DNA from 2 places in the Burkholderia sp. FW306-1C-G01B genome. Region 1 is predicted to be linked to the other one. Evidence: riboswitches for the same ligand, from Rfam matches in the RefSeq annotation. Region 1 holds a riboswitch; the other holds the start of a gene.
The links. A riboswitch is a leader RNA that binds a small molecule or an ion and turns the genes downstream of it on or off. The one in region 1 is predicted to bind cobalamin.
Positions count from the first base shown of each region.

Region 2: linked by a shared signal. The riboswitch ahead of AC3WLY_RS07315 (CbtB domain-containing protein) and the one ahead of cobA (uroporphyrinogen-III C-methyltransferase) in region 1 are both predicted to bind cobalamin.

Region 1 covers NZ_JBYSWZ010000017.1:170,879-178,178, reverse strand. The annotation lists gene AC3WLY_RS29290 (cobyrinic acid a,c-diamide synthase CobB) at 1-435, opposite strand, end outside; gene cobO (cob(I)yrinic acid a,c-diamide adenosyltransferase) at 438-1,040, opposite strand; gene AC3WLY_RS29280 (cobalamin biosynthesis protein) at 1,075-1,452, opposite strand; gene cobA (uroporphyrinogen-III C-methyltransferase) at 1,449-2,258, opposite strand; cobalamin riboswitch at 2,369-2,606, opposite strand; cobalamin riboswitch at 2,731-2,994, shown strand; gene AC3WLY_RS29270 (HoxN/HupN/NixA family nickel/cobalt transporter) at 3,182-4,240, shown strand; gene cobW (cobalamin biosynthesis protein CobW) at 4,266-5,354, shown strand; gene cobN (cobaltochelatase subunit CobN) at 5,361-7,300, shown strand, end outside.
Region 2 covers NZ_JBYSWZ010000002.1:661,976-669,275, reverse strand. The annotation lists gene AC3WLY_RS07325 (inorganic phosphate transporter) at 1-1,510, opposite strand, end outside; gene AC3WLY_RS07320 (histidine phosphatase family protein) at 1,691-2,278, opposite strand; cobalamin riboswitch at 2,333-2,470, shown strand; gene AC3WLY_RS07315 (CbtB domain-containing protein) at 2,504-2,713, shown strand; gene AC3WLY_RS07310 (CbtA family protein) at 2,727-3,455, shown strand; gene AC3WLY_RS07305 (LysR family transcriptional regulator) at 3,477-4,385, opposite strand; gene metE (5-methyltetrahydropteroyltriglutamate--homocysteine S-methyltransferase) at 4,512-6,806, shown strand; gene AC3WLY_RS07295 (MFS transporter) at 7,002-7,300, opposite strand, start outside.

The DNA.
Region 1 (7,300 bases):
CAGCACGCCGTGAAACGGCAGCCCCGGCCGGAACCGCGCGAGCCCGAACGCGATCGCGGCGAAGGTCTGCGCCATCGCCTTCGCGGAAATCACCGCGACCACCGGCACGCCGAACGCGGCCGCGAGATCGGCACTGCTCGGCGTGCCGTCGAACAGCCCCATCACGCCCTCGATCAGGATCAGGTCCGCATCGCGCGCGGCATCGGCCAGCAGCGCGCGGCAGCCGGCCTCGCCGACCATCCCGAGGTCGAGCGCATGTACGGGCGCGCCGCTCGCGCGCTCGAGCAGCATCGGATCGAGAAAATCGGGCCCGGTCTTGAACACGCGCACGCGGCGGCCGAGCCGGCGGTGCAGCCGCGCGAGGCCGGCCGTCACCGACGTCTTGCCCTGGCCGGACGCGGGCGCGCTGACGAACAGTGCGGGGCAGGCGGGCACGCTCAGAACTCCACGCCGCGCTGCGCCTTCACGCCTTGCTCCTTGTACGGATGCTTGACGAGCCGCATTTCAGTGACGAGATCGGCCGCGTCGATCAGCGCGTCGGGCGCGTGCCGCCCGGTGACGACGACATGCACCGACTCCGGACGCGCGACCAGCGTCGCGAGCACTTCGTCGAGCGGCAGGTATTCGTACTTCAGCACGGTGTTCAGCTCGTCGAGGATCACCATCCGGTAGTCGCCGCTTTCGATCATCCGGCGCGCCTCGTCCCAGCCCTTGCGCGCGGTCGCGATGTCGGCGTCGCGGTTCTGCGTGTTCCACGTGTAGCCGTCGCCCATCGTCACGAAGTCGCATTCCGCGACCGCGCCGAGGAAGTCGCGCTCGGACGTGTGCAGCGCGCCCTTGATGAACTGCACGACGCCGAGCCGCATGCCGTGGCCGAGCACGCGCACGGCCATGCCGAACGCAGCGGTGCTCTTGCCCTTGCCGTTGCCGGTGTGAACGATCAGCAGGCCTTTTTCATGGGTGGCGGCGGCCTGCTTCTTCTCGTGGCCGGCACGGCGGCGCTCGGCCATCCGCTGATGGGATTCGGAATCGGTCTTCATCGGGAATCGTCCTGTCGAAAGCGAAACAAAGGGTTCAGAGCGGGCCGGCGAGTGCGACCGTCACGCCGTTCCGGATGGATTTGGGGCCCAGCAGCCGGCCGTGCGGCGCCGCGAGCTGCGCGCACGGCTCGGCCACGCCCGCGACGCCGAAGCGTGCGAGCGCGGCGTCCGACGGGCCGCTCGCGGCCAGTTCGGGACGGCTCGCGAGTTGCGCCGCGTCGAACGCGACGAGCGGCCAGCCGCGTCGCGCGCACAGCGTGCGCAGCGCGCGGGCACGCGCCTTGTCGGCGAGCGTCGCGACGAGCGCCGGTTCGGCGGCCGGGTAGAGCGCCAGCGCCGCGCGGATCGCGGCATCGAGTTGCGCGGCCGTCACGCCCGCGCGGAACCCGACGCCGAGCGCGACGCGCATCATGCGCCGCCGCCGAGCGCCGCACGTACCGACGGATCGTCGGCAAGCGCCGCGACGCGGCCGATCACGACGATCGCCGGCGAACCGATGCCGGTCGCGCCGACGCGTTCGACGACGGTGTCGAGCGTCGCGAGCACGTGCCGCTGTTCGGGGCGCGTCGCGTTCTCGATCGCCGCGCACGGCGTATCGCCCGGCAGGCCGCCGTCGCGCAGCGCCGCCGCGATCGTGTCGAGCCGGCGGATGCCCATGTAGATCACGATCGTCATGCGCGTGGCCGCAAGCGCGCGCCAGTCGGGCTCGTCGGCGCCCGCGCCGTGGCCCGTGACGAAGATCACGCCCTGCGCGTCGCCGCGCTGCGTGACCGGAATGCCGAGCGCGGCTGGCGCGGCGATGCCTGCGGTGATGCCGTTCACGACCTCGACCGGGAAACCGGCCGCACCGAGCGCGGCCAGTTCCTCGCCGCCGCGGCCGAACACGAACGGATCGCCGCCCTTGAGCCGCGCGACGCTGCGGCCGGCGCGCAGGTGCGCGAGCATCGCGGCGACGATCGCTTCCTGCGGCGTCGATGCATGGCCGCCGCGCTTGCCGACATGCTCGATGTGCGCGTCGGCGCGCGCATGGCGCAGCACGTCGGGGTTCACGAGATCGTCGACGAGCAGCACGTCCGCCGCGCCGATCGCGCGCACGGCCTTGAGCGTCAGCAGCTCGGCGTCGCCGGGGCCGGCGCCGATGAGCCAGGCGCGGCTCATCGCGCGCGGCACGGCGCGCACCGTGTCGAAACAGTGGAAAGGGGACGGCGGGCGGCACATCGGCGGCCGGCGGACAGGCAATGCATGACGGATCGGGCGAAGCCCGCGCGAACGCGGGTGGAATGCGCACCCCATCCGTCCCCCGCGGATCGGGCGTTCGGCGAGCGTCGGGCTCGCCCCTTGCGTCGGCCGGTATCCGGGCTGGCCGCTTGCCAGGCCGCGGCCTTCCCGCCCGGCTGAAGGGCAGTGGCATCGTGGGCGGCATGGGCGCGAGCGCGGGGAAGCGCGTCGCGCGGGCGGCGTACCGTTGCGGGGACAGCACAGGCCGGGCGGACCTCCGCCTCCTGTTTCCCGTTTAACTGCATGCGCGGAATGCGCATGCGAGCACCGAACGCGGCGCTACGATAGCACAGCGATCCGCCCGCGCGAACCCGCTTCGCCGATGCCGGAAGCGGCCTCCGGCATGGCGCGGCGGCCATGCAAGCCGCCGTTCGGCGGGCCGCGCCGCCTTGACGCTCCCGCCCCCGACGCCTACACTCGCACGCGTTTTGGTGCTCGCGCGCGCCCTCCGGCGTGCGCAGTTAAACGGGAAACAGGGAGCCTGCCTGCGTCGCAGTCGAGCCAACCTGTGCTGCCCCCGCAACGGTAAGCGAACGCATCGTGCCCGCCGCGATGCAGCGCCGCTTCGCCGCATGCCGCGTGCATGCGGACGACCGCCACTGGATGCCCTGCGCATCCGGGAAGGCGAAGCGGCGTGTTCGTCAGCCCGGATACCGGCCTAAACGTTGGGGTTCAGCGCCGCGGGGAGGCGGCGCATCGTCCACGGCCGCAGCGTGCCCGACACCCGAGCGTTTCCCGATTCCCGTCGTCCGGCCGCCTGCGCGAGTGCGCATGATCCGGCGCGATGAAGGGCCGGACCGCACGGGGCGAGCAGCGACGGCCGTGTTGGCATTCTTCATGTCGACCGTTCGCAAAGGAGCGTCATGCTCGATTCGCTGTTTCGCCTGTTCAACGACAGTCCGTCCGGGCTGCGCGGCAAGATCGTCGCGATCTACGCGCTGCTGATCGCCTTCAACGCAGGCGCGTGGATCTGGGCGTTCGCCGCCTTCCACGGCCAGCCCGTGCTGCTCGGCACCGCGCTGCTCGCGTACGTGTTCGGGCTGCGCCATGCGGTCGACGCCGACCACATCGCGGCCATCGACAACGTCACGCGCAAGCTGATGCAGGAGGGCCGCAGCCCGCTCGGCGCGGGCCTGTTCTTCTCGCTCGGCCACTCGACGGTCGTGATCGTGATGTCGGTCGTGGTCGCGCTCACGGCCGCGTCGCTCGCGCGCTTCGAGAGCATGAAGGCGTGGGGCGGCGTGATCAGCACGAGCGTGTCGGCGTTCTTCCTGCTGGTGCTCGCGATCGCGAACCTGCTGATCCTGATTTCCGTCTACCGGACGTTTCGCGCCGCACGGCGCGGCGAGCCGATCGTCGACGCCGATCTCGACCTGCTGCTGAACCAGCGCGGCGTGCTCGCGCGTCTGTTCCGTCCGCTGTTCCGGCTCGTGTCGCGCAGCTGGCACCTGTATCCGGTCGGGTTCCTGTTCGGCTTCGGCTTCGATACGGCGACCGAGATCGCGCTGTTCGGCATCTCGGCGGCGCAGGTGCAGGGCGGTCTGTCGTTCTGGTCCGTGATGGCGCTGCCGATGCTGTTTACCGCCGGCATGACGCTGGTCGACACGACCGACGGCATCCTGATGATGGGCGCGTATCGCTGGGCGTACGTGCGGCCGATCCGCAAGATCTACTACAACATGACGATCACCTTCGTGTCGGTGCTGGTCGCCGCGCTGATCGGCGGCATCGAGGTGCTCGCGCTGCTCGCGGACAAGCTGTCGCTGCAGGGCCCCGTGTGGGACTTCGCGTCGATGGTGGCGTCGCACTTCGGCATGCTCGGCTACGTCGTGATCGGCCTGTTCCTCGCATGCTGGCTCGTGTCGGCCCTGATCTACCGGTTAAAGCGCTACGACGAGATCGACGTGACGATCTCGGCCTGACTCCCCTTACGACCCTGGATATTCCATGACCCTACGCAAGCTGCCCGTCACGATCGTCACGGGCTTTCTCGGCAGCGGCAAGACCACGCTGATGCGCCACATCCTGCAGCACGCCGAAGGCCGCCGCATCGCGGTGATCGTCAACGAATTTGGCGAGCTCGGCATCGACGGCGAAATCCTCAAGGGCTGCGGCATCGGCTGCGACGATGCGGAGGGCGCGCAGGACGAAGCGTCGGGCCAGCTTTACGAACTCGCGAACGGCTGCCTGTGCTGCACCGTGCAGGAAGAGTTCTATCCGGTGATGGAAGCGCTCGTCGAGCGCCGCGCGGACATCGACCACGTGCTGATCGAGACGTCGGGACTCGCGCTGCCGAAGCCGCTCGTGCAGGCGTTCAACTGGCCGACGATCCGCAACAGCTTCACAGTGGATGCAGTCGTGACCGTCGTCGACGGGCCGGCGGCCGCGAGCGGCCAGTTCGCGGAAAACCCGCAGGCCGTCGACGCGCAGCGCCGCGCCGACCCGAACCTCGACCACGAATCGCCGCTGCACGAGCTGTTCGCCGATCAACTATCGTCCGCCGATCTCGTGATCGTGAACAAGGCCGATCTCGTCGGCGACGCGCAGTTCGCGCAGATCGAAACCGCGATCCGCGACGAGATCCCGCCGCAGGTGAAGATCGTGCGCGCGACGCGCGGCGAGCTTGACCTCGCGATGCTGCTCGGGCTCGAATCGGCGTCGGAGGAAACGATCCACCTGCGCCACGACCATCACGGCTCGGCCGACGACGGCGATCACGATCACCATCACGACGACTTCGACTCGGTGGTCGTATCGGGCGACGCAGGCACGCGCGAAGCGACGATCGCGGCGCTGCAGCGTGTCGTCGAAGCGCACACGATCTATCGCGCGAAAGGCTTCGCCGCGCTGCCCGGCGCGCCGATGCGGCTCGTGATCCAGGGCGTCGGCCGCCGCTTCGACAGCTATTTCGACCGTCGCTGGCAGGACGGCGAAACGCGCGCGAGCCGTTTCGTGCTGATCGGCGAGGATCTCGACGCGGCCGCGCTGCAACGCGCGTTCGACGCCGCGTGCGCGGCCGAGCCGCAACAGGCGTAACGCACGATGCATCTGCTGCGCACCACGCCGGGCGGCTTCGTCGACGATACGCAGGGCGTCGTCCGGATCGACCAGCAGCCGGCCGACATCGTGATCCTGAGCTCGGCCGACACGACGCTGTCGCTACTCGCGAGCGTCGTACCGCAACTGCCGGCCGGCTTCCCGAGCGTGCGGCTCGCGAACGTCACGTTCCTGCGGCAGCCGGCGTCCGTCGACTTCTATGTCGACGACGTGCTGCGCCACGCGAAGACGGTCGTGATCGATCATCTCGGCGGCGAAGCGTACTGGCCGTACGGGATCGAACAGGCCGTGTCGCTCGCGTCGAAGCGTGGGCAGCAGCTCGCGATGTTCTCGGGCGACCTGCAGGAAGACCCGAACCTCGTCGCGAAGAGCACGGTCGCGCCCGACCTGTGCCGGCTGTGGTGGCGCTACCTGCGCGAAGGCGGCGTGCACAACGCCGAAGCGCTGTTGCGCAGCATCGCCTTCCATACGCTGGGCTTCGGCGACGAACCCGAGCTGCCGCGCCCGCTGCCGGCCGCCGCGCTGTATCACCCGGCGCGCGACCGCGCGAGCGTCGACGACTGGCGGCCGCGCTGGACGCCCGGCGCGCCGGTCGTCGCGATCCTGTTCTATCGCGCGCATTGGCAGGCCGCGAACACGGCCGTGTTCGATGCGCTGGCCGACGCGCTCGTTCGGGAAGGGCTGAATCCGCTGCCGATCGCGGTGACTTCGCTGAAGGACGCGGTTAGCCGCGAGGTCATCACGCAGCTCTGCGACACGCACGGCGTCGCGCTCGTGCTGAACACGACCGCGTTCGCGGCCGGTGCGATCGATGCCGCCGAGCCGGAGGTGCTCGCCGGCGACGCGCCGGTGCTGCAGGTGATCCTGTCCGGCGGCAATCGCGACGCGTGGGTGGCCGACAACCAGGGCCTGCATGCGCGCGATATCGCGATGCATATCGCGCTGCCCGAGGTCGACGGGCGCATCGTCACGCGCGCGGTGAGCTTCAAGGGGCTCGCGTATCGCTGCCCGCACACCGAGGTCGACGTCGTGCGCTACCAGCCGGATGCGGAGCGGATCGCGTTCGTCGCGGCGCTCGCGCGCGGCTGGTGCCGGCTGCGCACGCTCGACAACGCGAGCAAGCGCATCGCGCTGATCCTCGCGAACTATCCGCAAAGCGAAGGGCGGATCGGCAACGGCGTCGGGCTCGACACGCCGGCGTCCGCGCTGCGCGTGCTCGCGGCGCTGCGCGACGCGGGCTACGCGCTGGCCGACCTGCCGCCCGACGGCGACGCGCTGATCGCACGGCTCACCGAAGGCGTGACCAACGACGCGGCCGTGCATGCGCTGCGCCCGGCGTTCCAGAGTTTCGCGCTGGCCGACTACGTCGCGCATTTCGCGCGGCTGCCGGCGGCCGTGCGCGATGCGCTGAATGAGCGCTGGGGCCCGCCCGAAGCCGACCCGACGCTGCGCCACGGGCGTTTCACGATCGCGGGCTGGCGCGCGGGCAACGTGTTCGTCGGCATCCAGCCGTCGCGCTCGCGCGGCGAGAACGACTACGCGAGCTACCACGACGCGGATCTCGTGCCGCCGCATGCGTATCTCGCGTTCTATTTCTGGCTGCGCGATGCGTATCGCATCGACGCGGTCATCCATCTCGGCAAGCACGGCAATCTCGAATGGCTGCCGGGAAAGAGCGTCGCGCTGTCCGACGCATGCTGGCCCGACCTGACGCTCGGGCCGCTGCCGCACCTGTATCCGTTCATCGTCAACGATCCGGGCGAGGGCAGCCAGGCGAAGCGGCGCGCGCAGGCCGTGATCGTCGATCACCTGATGCCGCCGCTCACGCGCGCGGAAAATTACGGCCCGCTGCAGGATCTCGAGCGGCAGGTCGACGAATACTACGAAGCGCTGATGGTCGATGCGCGGCGCGCGAAGCTGCTGAG
Region 2 (7,300 bases), on a different contig from region 1:
GGCTGCGCACCGTGCTCCATTGCAACCCGGACCCGTTCGCCGCCATCGTGCCCGCGACGCCCGACGACAGCACGTGTGTCGTCGAAACGGGCAGCCCGTACACGTCGGCGGCGCCGATCGTCAGCATCGCGACGAGTTCGGCCGACGCGCCCTGTCCGTACGTCAAATGCTGCTTGCCGATTTTCTCGCCGACGGTCACGACGATCCGTTTCCAGCCGACCATCGTGCCGAGGCCCAGTGCGATCGCAACGGCAACTTTCACCCATGTCGGAATGAACTTGGTCGCGTGATCGAGTTGCTTGCGATAGTTGTCGATCGCGAGCTTGTCGTCAGCGGCAAGCGCGGGCTGGCCCGACTTCTCGATCAGGCGAATGGCTTCGGATACCAGATACATCGTGTTGCGCACGTTGTCGACGTCGCGCTGCGGCACGGCTGCCATCGAGCCCGACGCGCCGACCGCGGTCGCGAGCGACGTCGACAACTGCTGTACGGCCGGCAGCACGGCGGGCGTCAGTTCGCGACGCTGCACGTAGTGTTCGACGTCGGCGCGCGGGTTCGCGGACGGCGCGACGCCGTTCGTGTATTTCCCGAAGGTCGCGGCGGCCTGGTTCGCGACCGCAACGAAGGTCTGCGATTCGGCAGGCGTAACGGCCTTGTTCAGCGCATACGCGGTCGGCACCGTGCCGATCAGGATCAGCATGATGAGGCCCATCCCTTTCTGCCCGTCGTTCGAACCGTGCGCGAACGACACGCCCGTGCAGGTCAGGATCAGCAGGCAGCGAATCCAGAACGGCGGCGGCTGGTCCTTCGGCGGCTCCTTGTACAGCTCGGGAATCCGCACGACGGCCTTCAGCACGAGCAGCAGCAGCGACGCGCACAGGAAGCCGACGATCGGCGAGAGCAGCAGCGACTTGCCGACGCCGAGCGCCTGGCCCCAGTCGACGCCGCTCGTGCCCGACGGCCCGTGCATCAACTGGTTCATCAGCCCGACGCCGATGATCGAGCCGATCAGCGTATGCGAGCTCGACGAAGGCAACCCGAAATACCAGGTCGCGAGGTTCCAGACGATTGCGGCGATCAGCAGCGCGAACACCATCGCGAAGCCCGCGCCGCTGCCGACCTGCAGGATCAGCTCGACCGGCAGCAACTGCAGGATGCCGAACGCGACAGCGCCGCTCGAGACCATCACGCCGAGGAAGTTCCACATGCCGGACCAGATCACCGCGACGTTCGGCGTCAGCGAGTGCGTATAGATCACGGTGGCGACCGCGTTCGCGGTATCGTGGAAACCGTTGACGAATTCGAAGCCGAGCGCGATCAGCAGCGCGGCGCCGAGCATCAGGTACGGGAACAGCGATCCTTCGCGGACCGGCGACAGATCGGCGATCAGGTGCGTGGCGATATAGACGGCGCCGATCGCGAGCACCAGCAGGAAGAAGGCATAGCCGACCTGCCGGTTGCGCTCGACGGAGCCGCGATTGTTCGCGGCGGACGAAGCGGGTTGATTCATGGCGGCATCTCGTAAGGGAACCGCGTCCGATCCTAGCTGCGGCCAGCAGTCAGTTTGATGACAATCTAGACGACGAACGGTATGTCTTGCAGCGATGTAAGGTGAACGTCGGCATGCGACCGAGATGGGACACGTCGGCTCGCATCTCTGTCCACATAGTGAACACGACACGGCAGGGACTTACGCACCGGTGCCGCGCCGATCGTCGTTCGTCGTCAACGTCCAGCCGCGCGGCGATGCAACGAAGGTCGTGCACGACAGCGGCGCGACGTCGATGCGGGCTGCAGCGTAGGGAGCCATCCGCAGTGCGTGTGCGACGGCCGCGCGAACGATCGCCGCATGCGTGATCGCGACGATGTCGCGGCCAGGCGGCAGCGCGTTCAACCATGCGCCGACGCGGCGAGCGGCGGCTTCGAACGACTCTCCGCGATGCGGTGACGCAGACGGATCGGCGATCCATGCGCCCAGTTCGTCCGGCAGGTCGCGCGCGAGGTCGTGCAGCCGCTTGCCGCGCCAGTTTCCGTAGTCGATGTCGCGCAGCGCGTCATCAATGTCGGCAAGCAACCCGAGCGCATCGGCGGTCTGCCGCGCGCAGCGTGCGGGGCTGCACAGCACGAGCGAGCCGGCGACGCCTGCCCATCGGTTGCGCAGCGCGGCGGCGTCCGCGAGCCCGCGTGCATCGAGCGGATCGTCGTCGGGAAACGTGCCGGTGCGCATCGCTCGGGTCGATGCGTGTGCGATCAGGCGCAGCGAGGCATGCATGTTCATGTCGGTTTCCGGAGGGGCCGGAGCGGGTGCGCGGTCGTCCGCGGGCTTTCACTCCTTCAATACGCGGACGTTCGCGCGTACAATTCGCCCGATACGAAACGCGGAAGCCGGTGCAATCCCGGCGCGGTCGCGCCACTGTAACCGGGGAATCCCGATCCCGGAAGCCAGACCTGCCTTCGTACCCATCCAACATTTGCCGGGGCGCGATTCCCCTGAGGTGCATCCATGAGCGAAGCAGTGCTGAAGCCGGTTGTCGTGCCGGCACCCATCCCCGTCCGTGAACTGCTGCCGTGGGCCGTGTTCGCCGGCCTGATCCTGCTGCTCGCACTCTATTTCGTCGGCGCGGAACAAGGCGCGACGTCGCTCGTGCCGGGCATGGTCGTTCATGAATTCGTCCACGACGGCCGCCATCTGCTCGGCTTTCCCTGCCACTGACGCGGAGTACACGATGGTCGGAAAGCTGCTCATGCGCGGGATGCTCGCAGGCATCGCCGCGGGCCTCCTCACGTTCGGTTTCGCGAAAATCGTCGGCGAACCGCAAGTCGATCAGGCGATTTCCTTTGAAGAAAAGCTCGAGGCCGCCAAAGGCGACGTGCCGGAGCACGAGCACGAACTGGTCAGCCGCGACACGCAGGCCGGCCTCGGCCTGTTGACGGGTGTCGTGACCTACGGCGCGGCATTCGGCGGGCTGTTCTCGCTGGTCTTTGCGTATGCATACGGGCGAGGCGGCCGCCTTCCGGCACGGCCGCTGGCCGCGTGGCTTGCGCTGGCGGCATTCGTCGCGCTCGTGATCGTGCCGAACATCAAGTACCCGGCCAATCCGCCGTCGGTCGGCGATCCCGACACGATCGGCTATCGCACGGGCCTGTTCTTCCTGATGATCGCGATCTCGATCGCGACGATGGCGTTCTCGGTCAGCGTGCGCCGCCATCTGCTAGCGAAGCTCGGCCAATGGAATGCGTCGATCGTCGCGGGCCTCGTATTCATCGCGATCATCGCGGCCGTGCAGTTCGGACTGCCGTCGATCGACGAAGTGCCGGCCGCGTTCCCGGCCGCCGTGCTGTGGAAGTTCCGCGTCGCGGCCATCGGCATGCAGGCGATCATGTGGACGACGATCGGCCTGCTGTTCGGCGCATGGGTGGAACGCGACGAACGCATCGGCATGCGCGCCGCCTGACGCGCATTGCAACGGGCGTGCCTAGCGCAGCATGCGCGGCGCGCTCCACGTCGATTCGCGCGCCAGCGCGACGAACGCGGCCAGATAGTCGATCGATGCATCCGCTTCGCGGATGCCGAGGAAGATCTGCTTCGCGATCCCCTGCTTGCCGAGCTTGACCGGCACGACCGGCATCCGGTCCGCGTATTCGTCGGCGAGCCATCTCGGCAGCGCGGCCACGCCGCGCCCACTCGCAACCATCTGCAGCATGATGTCGGTCGTCTCGATCGACTTGTGGCGCCTCGGCACGATGCCGGCCGGCGTCAGGAACTGGTTGTAGATGTCGAGCCGGTCGGTTTCGACCGGGTACGTGATCAGGATCTCGTCGGTCAGTTGCTCGGGCGTCACGTAGTCGGCGTTGGCGAACCGGTGCGAGTCGGCGACCACCAGCACCTGCTCGTAGTCGAACACGGGATCGAAGCGCAGGCCCGGCTTGTTCAGCGGATCGGGCGTGACGAGCACGTCGATGTCGTAGCCGAACAGCGCACCGATGCCGCCGAACTGGAAGCGCTGCTTCACGTCCACGTCGACGTCGGGCCAGCGCGACAGATACGGCGACACGACCTTCAGCAGCCACTGGTAGCACGGGTGGCACTCCATCCCGATGCGCAGCGTGCCGCGCTCGCCCTTCGCGTACTGCCTCATCCGCTCCTCGGCGAGTTCGAACTGCGGCAGCAGCCGGTTCGCGAGCTTCAGCAGATATTGCCCGCCTTGCGTGAGCCGCAGGCCGCGGCCTTCACGATCCCAGATCGGCGTGCCGAGCTGCTGCTCGATTTTCCGGACGGTATGGCTGAGCGCCGACTGCGTGAGATGCAGCGCATTGGCGGCCGCGGTCAGCGAGCCCTGGCGCTCGACTTCACGAATGACGACGAGATGGAATCGTTCCAGCATGGATATCGCTCGCCCAACAGATGCATGAACAAATTTAATGGATGAATGAAATAATGCCATTTTATTTCATGGTTTGAAATCCCTATCATGGCTGCCGGACATTCACTACATCTGGACGGCAGCTTCATGGTCAGGACACACAACCTCGGTTTTCCGCGCATCGGCGCGAAGCGCGAACTCAAGTTCGGTCTCGAACGCTACTGGAAGGGCGAATCGTCGCGCGACGAGCTGAAGGCGCTCGGCGCCGAGCTGCGCCAGCGTCACTGGAACGACCAGCGCGATCTGGATCTGGCACCGATCGGCGATTTCGCGTTCTACGACCAGGTGCTCGACATGAGCTTCACGCTCGGCAACCTGCCGAAGCGCGTGCAGGGCTTCCACGGCGACGTGCTCGACAACTATTTCCGGGTTGCGCGCGGCCGTTCGGCGCAGTCGGCGCAAGAGCATGCGGCGTGCTGCGGCGGTGTCTCGGCCGGCGAAATGACGAAGTGGTTCGACACGAACTATCACTACATCGTGCCGGAATTCCACGCGGACACGAACTTCTCGCTCGACCCGTCGCGCCTGCTCCAGCAACTGGCCGAGGCGAAGGCGCAGGGTGTGAATGCCAAGCCGGTGATCATCGGCCCCGTCACGTACCTGTGGCTCGGCAAGGCGAAGGACGATTCCGATCGTCTCGCGCTGCTGCCGAAGCTGCTGCCCGTGTACGGCGCGCTGCTCGACACGCTGACCGCGCAGGGCGTCGAATGGGTGCAGATCGACGAACCGATTCTCGTCACCGAGCTCGACGCCGAATGGCGGCAGGCGTTCCGCACCGCGTATGCGGTGCTGGAGACGCGTCGCATCAAGCTGCTGCTTGCCACGTACTTCGGCCAGCTTCAGGACAACCTGACGCTCGCGAGCTCGCTGCCGGTCGACGGGCTGCATGTCGACGCGATCAATGCACGCGACGAAATCGACGCTCTGGTGCGCGAACTGCCGGCCGAGCGCGTGCTGTCGGTCGGCGCGATCAACGGCCGCAACATCTGGAAGACGGACCTGAGCGCGACGCTCGACTGGCTCGAACCGCTCGCGAAGCAACTGGGCGATCGCCTGTGGCTCGCGCCGTCGTGCTCGCTGTTGCACGTGCCGGTCGATCTCGCGAGCGAGGAGAAGCTCGACGCGGAGATTCGTTCGTGGCTCGCGTTCGCGCTGCAGAAGCTCGACGAGCTGAAGGTGCTCGCGACCGCGCTGAACGGCGGCCGCGACAAGGTGGCCGATGCGCTTGCCGCGAACGCCGCCGCGATCGACTCGCGCCGCCGCTCGCCGCGCGTGAACAACCCGGCGGTGAAGGCGGCGATCGCGCGCATCGACACGCAGCTCGGCAACCGCGTGAGCCCGTATACGCAGCGCGCGCCGAAGCAGTCGGCGCGACTGAACCTGCCGGCCTTCCCGACGACGACGATCGGCTCGTTCCCGCAGACCGCCGAAATCCGCCAGGCGCGCAGCCGGTTCAAGGCAGGTGCGCTCGATGAAGCCGGCTACCGCACGGCGATGAAGGCTGAAATCGAACGCAGCGTTCGCGAACAGGAGTCGCTCGGGCTCGACGTGCTCGTGCACGGCGAAGCCGAGCGCAACGACATGGTCGAATACTTCGGCGAGCAGCTCGACGGCTACGCGTTCAGCCAGTTTGGCTGGGTGCAGTCGTACGGTTCCCGCTGCGTGAAGCCGCCGATCCTGTTCGGCGACATCAGCCGCCCGAAGGCGATGACGGTCGAGTGGATCACGTATGCGCAGTCGCTGACGAACAAGCCGATGAAGGGCATGCTGACCGGCCCCGTGACGATCCTGAACTGGTCGTTCGTGCGCGACGACCAGCCGCGCTCGGTGTCGTGCTACCAGCTCGCGCTCGCGATCCGCGACGAAGTGCTCGATCTCGAGAAGGCCGGCGTGCGCGTGATCCAGATCGACGAGGCCGCGCTGCGCGAAGGGCTGCCGCTGCGCCGCGCGCAATGGAGCGAGTACCTGAAGTGGGCGGTCGAGTCGTTCCGGATCACCGCGAACGGCGTGCAGGACGATACGCAGATCCACACGCACATGTGCTATTCGGAGTTCAACGACATCATCGCGTCGATCGCCGACATGGACGCGGACGTGATCACGATCGAGACGTCGCGCTCGGACATGGAGCTGCTCGACGCGTTCGACAGCTTCAGGTATCCGAACGAGATCGGGCCGGGCGTGTATGACATCCATTCGCCGAACATCCCGACGCAGGATCACATCGTCGGCCTGATGAAGAAGGCGGCGGAACGGATTCCGGCGGAGCGTCTGTGGGTGAACCCGGATTGCGGCCTGAAGACGCGCCAGTGGGCGGAAGTGATTCCGGCGCTGACGAACATGGTCGCGGCGGCGAAGGCGCTGCGCAGCCAGGTGCAATAGCAAGCGCTGCGCCTGTCGCGACGACTGCATCCGTCCGCACGGCCGGTTCTGCAGCGTGTTCGGCGACAAGCGCAACGCGATGCTCACCGTGCGCTCGGCCTTTCGGCGGCGAAATGAAAAAGGGCGGCGTGGTTGCGCCGCCCCTTGCATGCGATGACCGGGCAGGCGAGTGAAGCAGCCTGTCCGTTGCGAACGTTACGCGGTGCGCGCGCCGCGCGGCAGCGGCTCGTTCGCCTTGCCGGGCGCACCGGCATCGTCGATGCCGACGCGGCGCGAGATCAGCCACACGCACAGCGACGACAGGATCGCGGCACTCGTGTACTGGATCGCGAGCGGCCACCATTGCGGTGCGGTGTTCTGCGCGATGATGGTCGCGACGAGCGGCGTGAGGCCGCCGGCGAGCGCGCCGCACACCTGGTATGCGATCGAGATCGCCGTATAGCGGATCCGCGCGACGAAGATGCCGCTGACGAAGCCCGCGACCACCGAGTAGT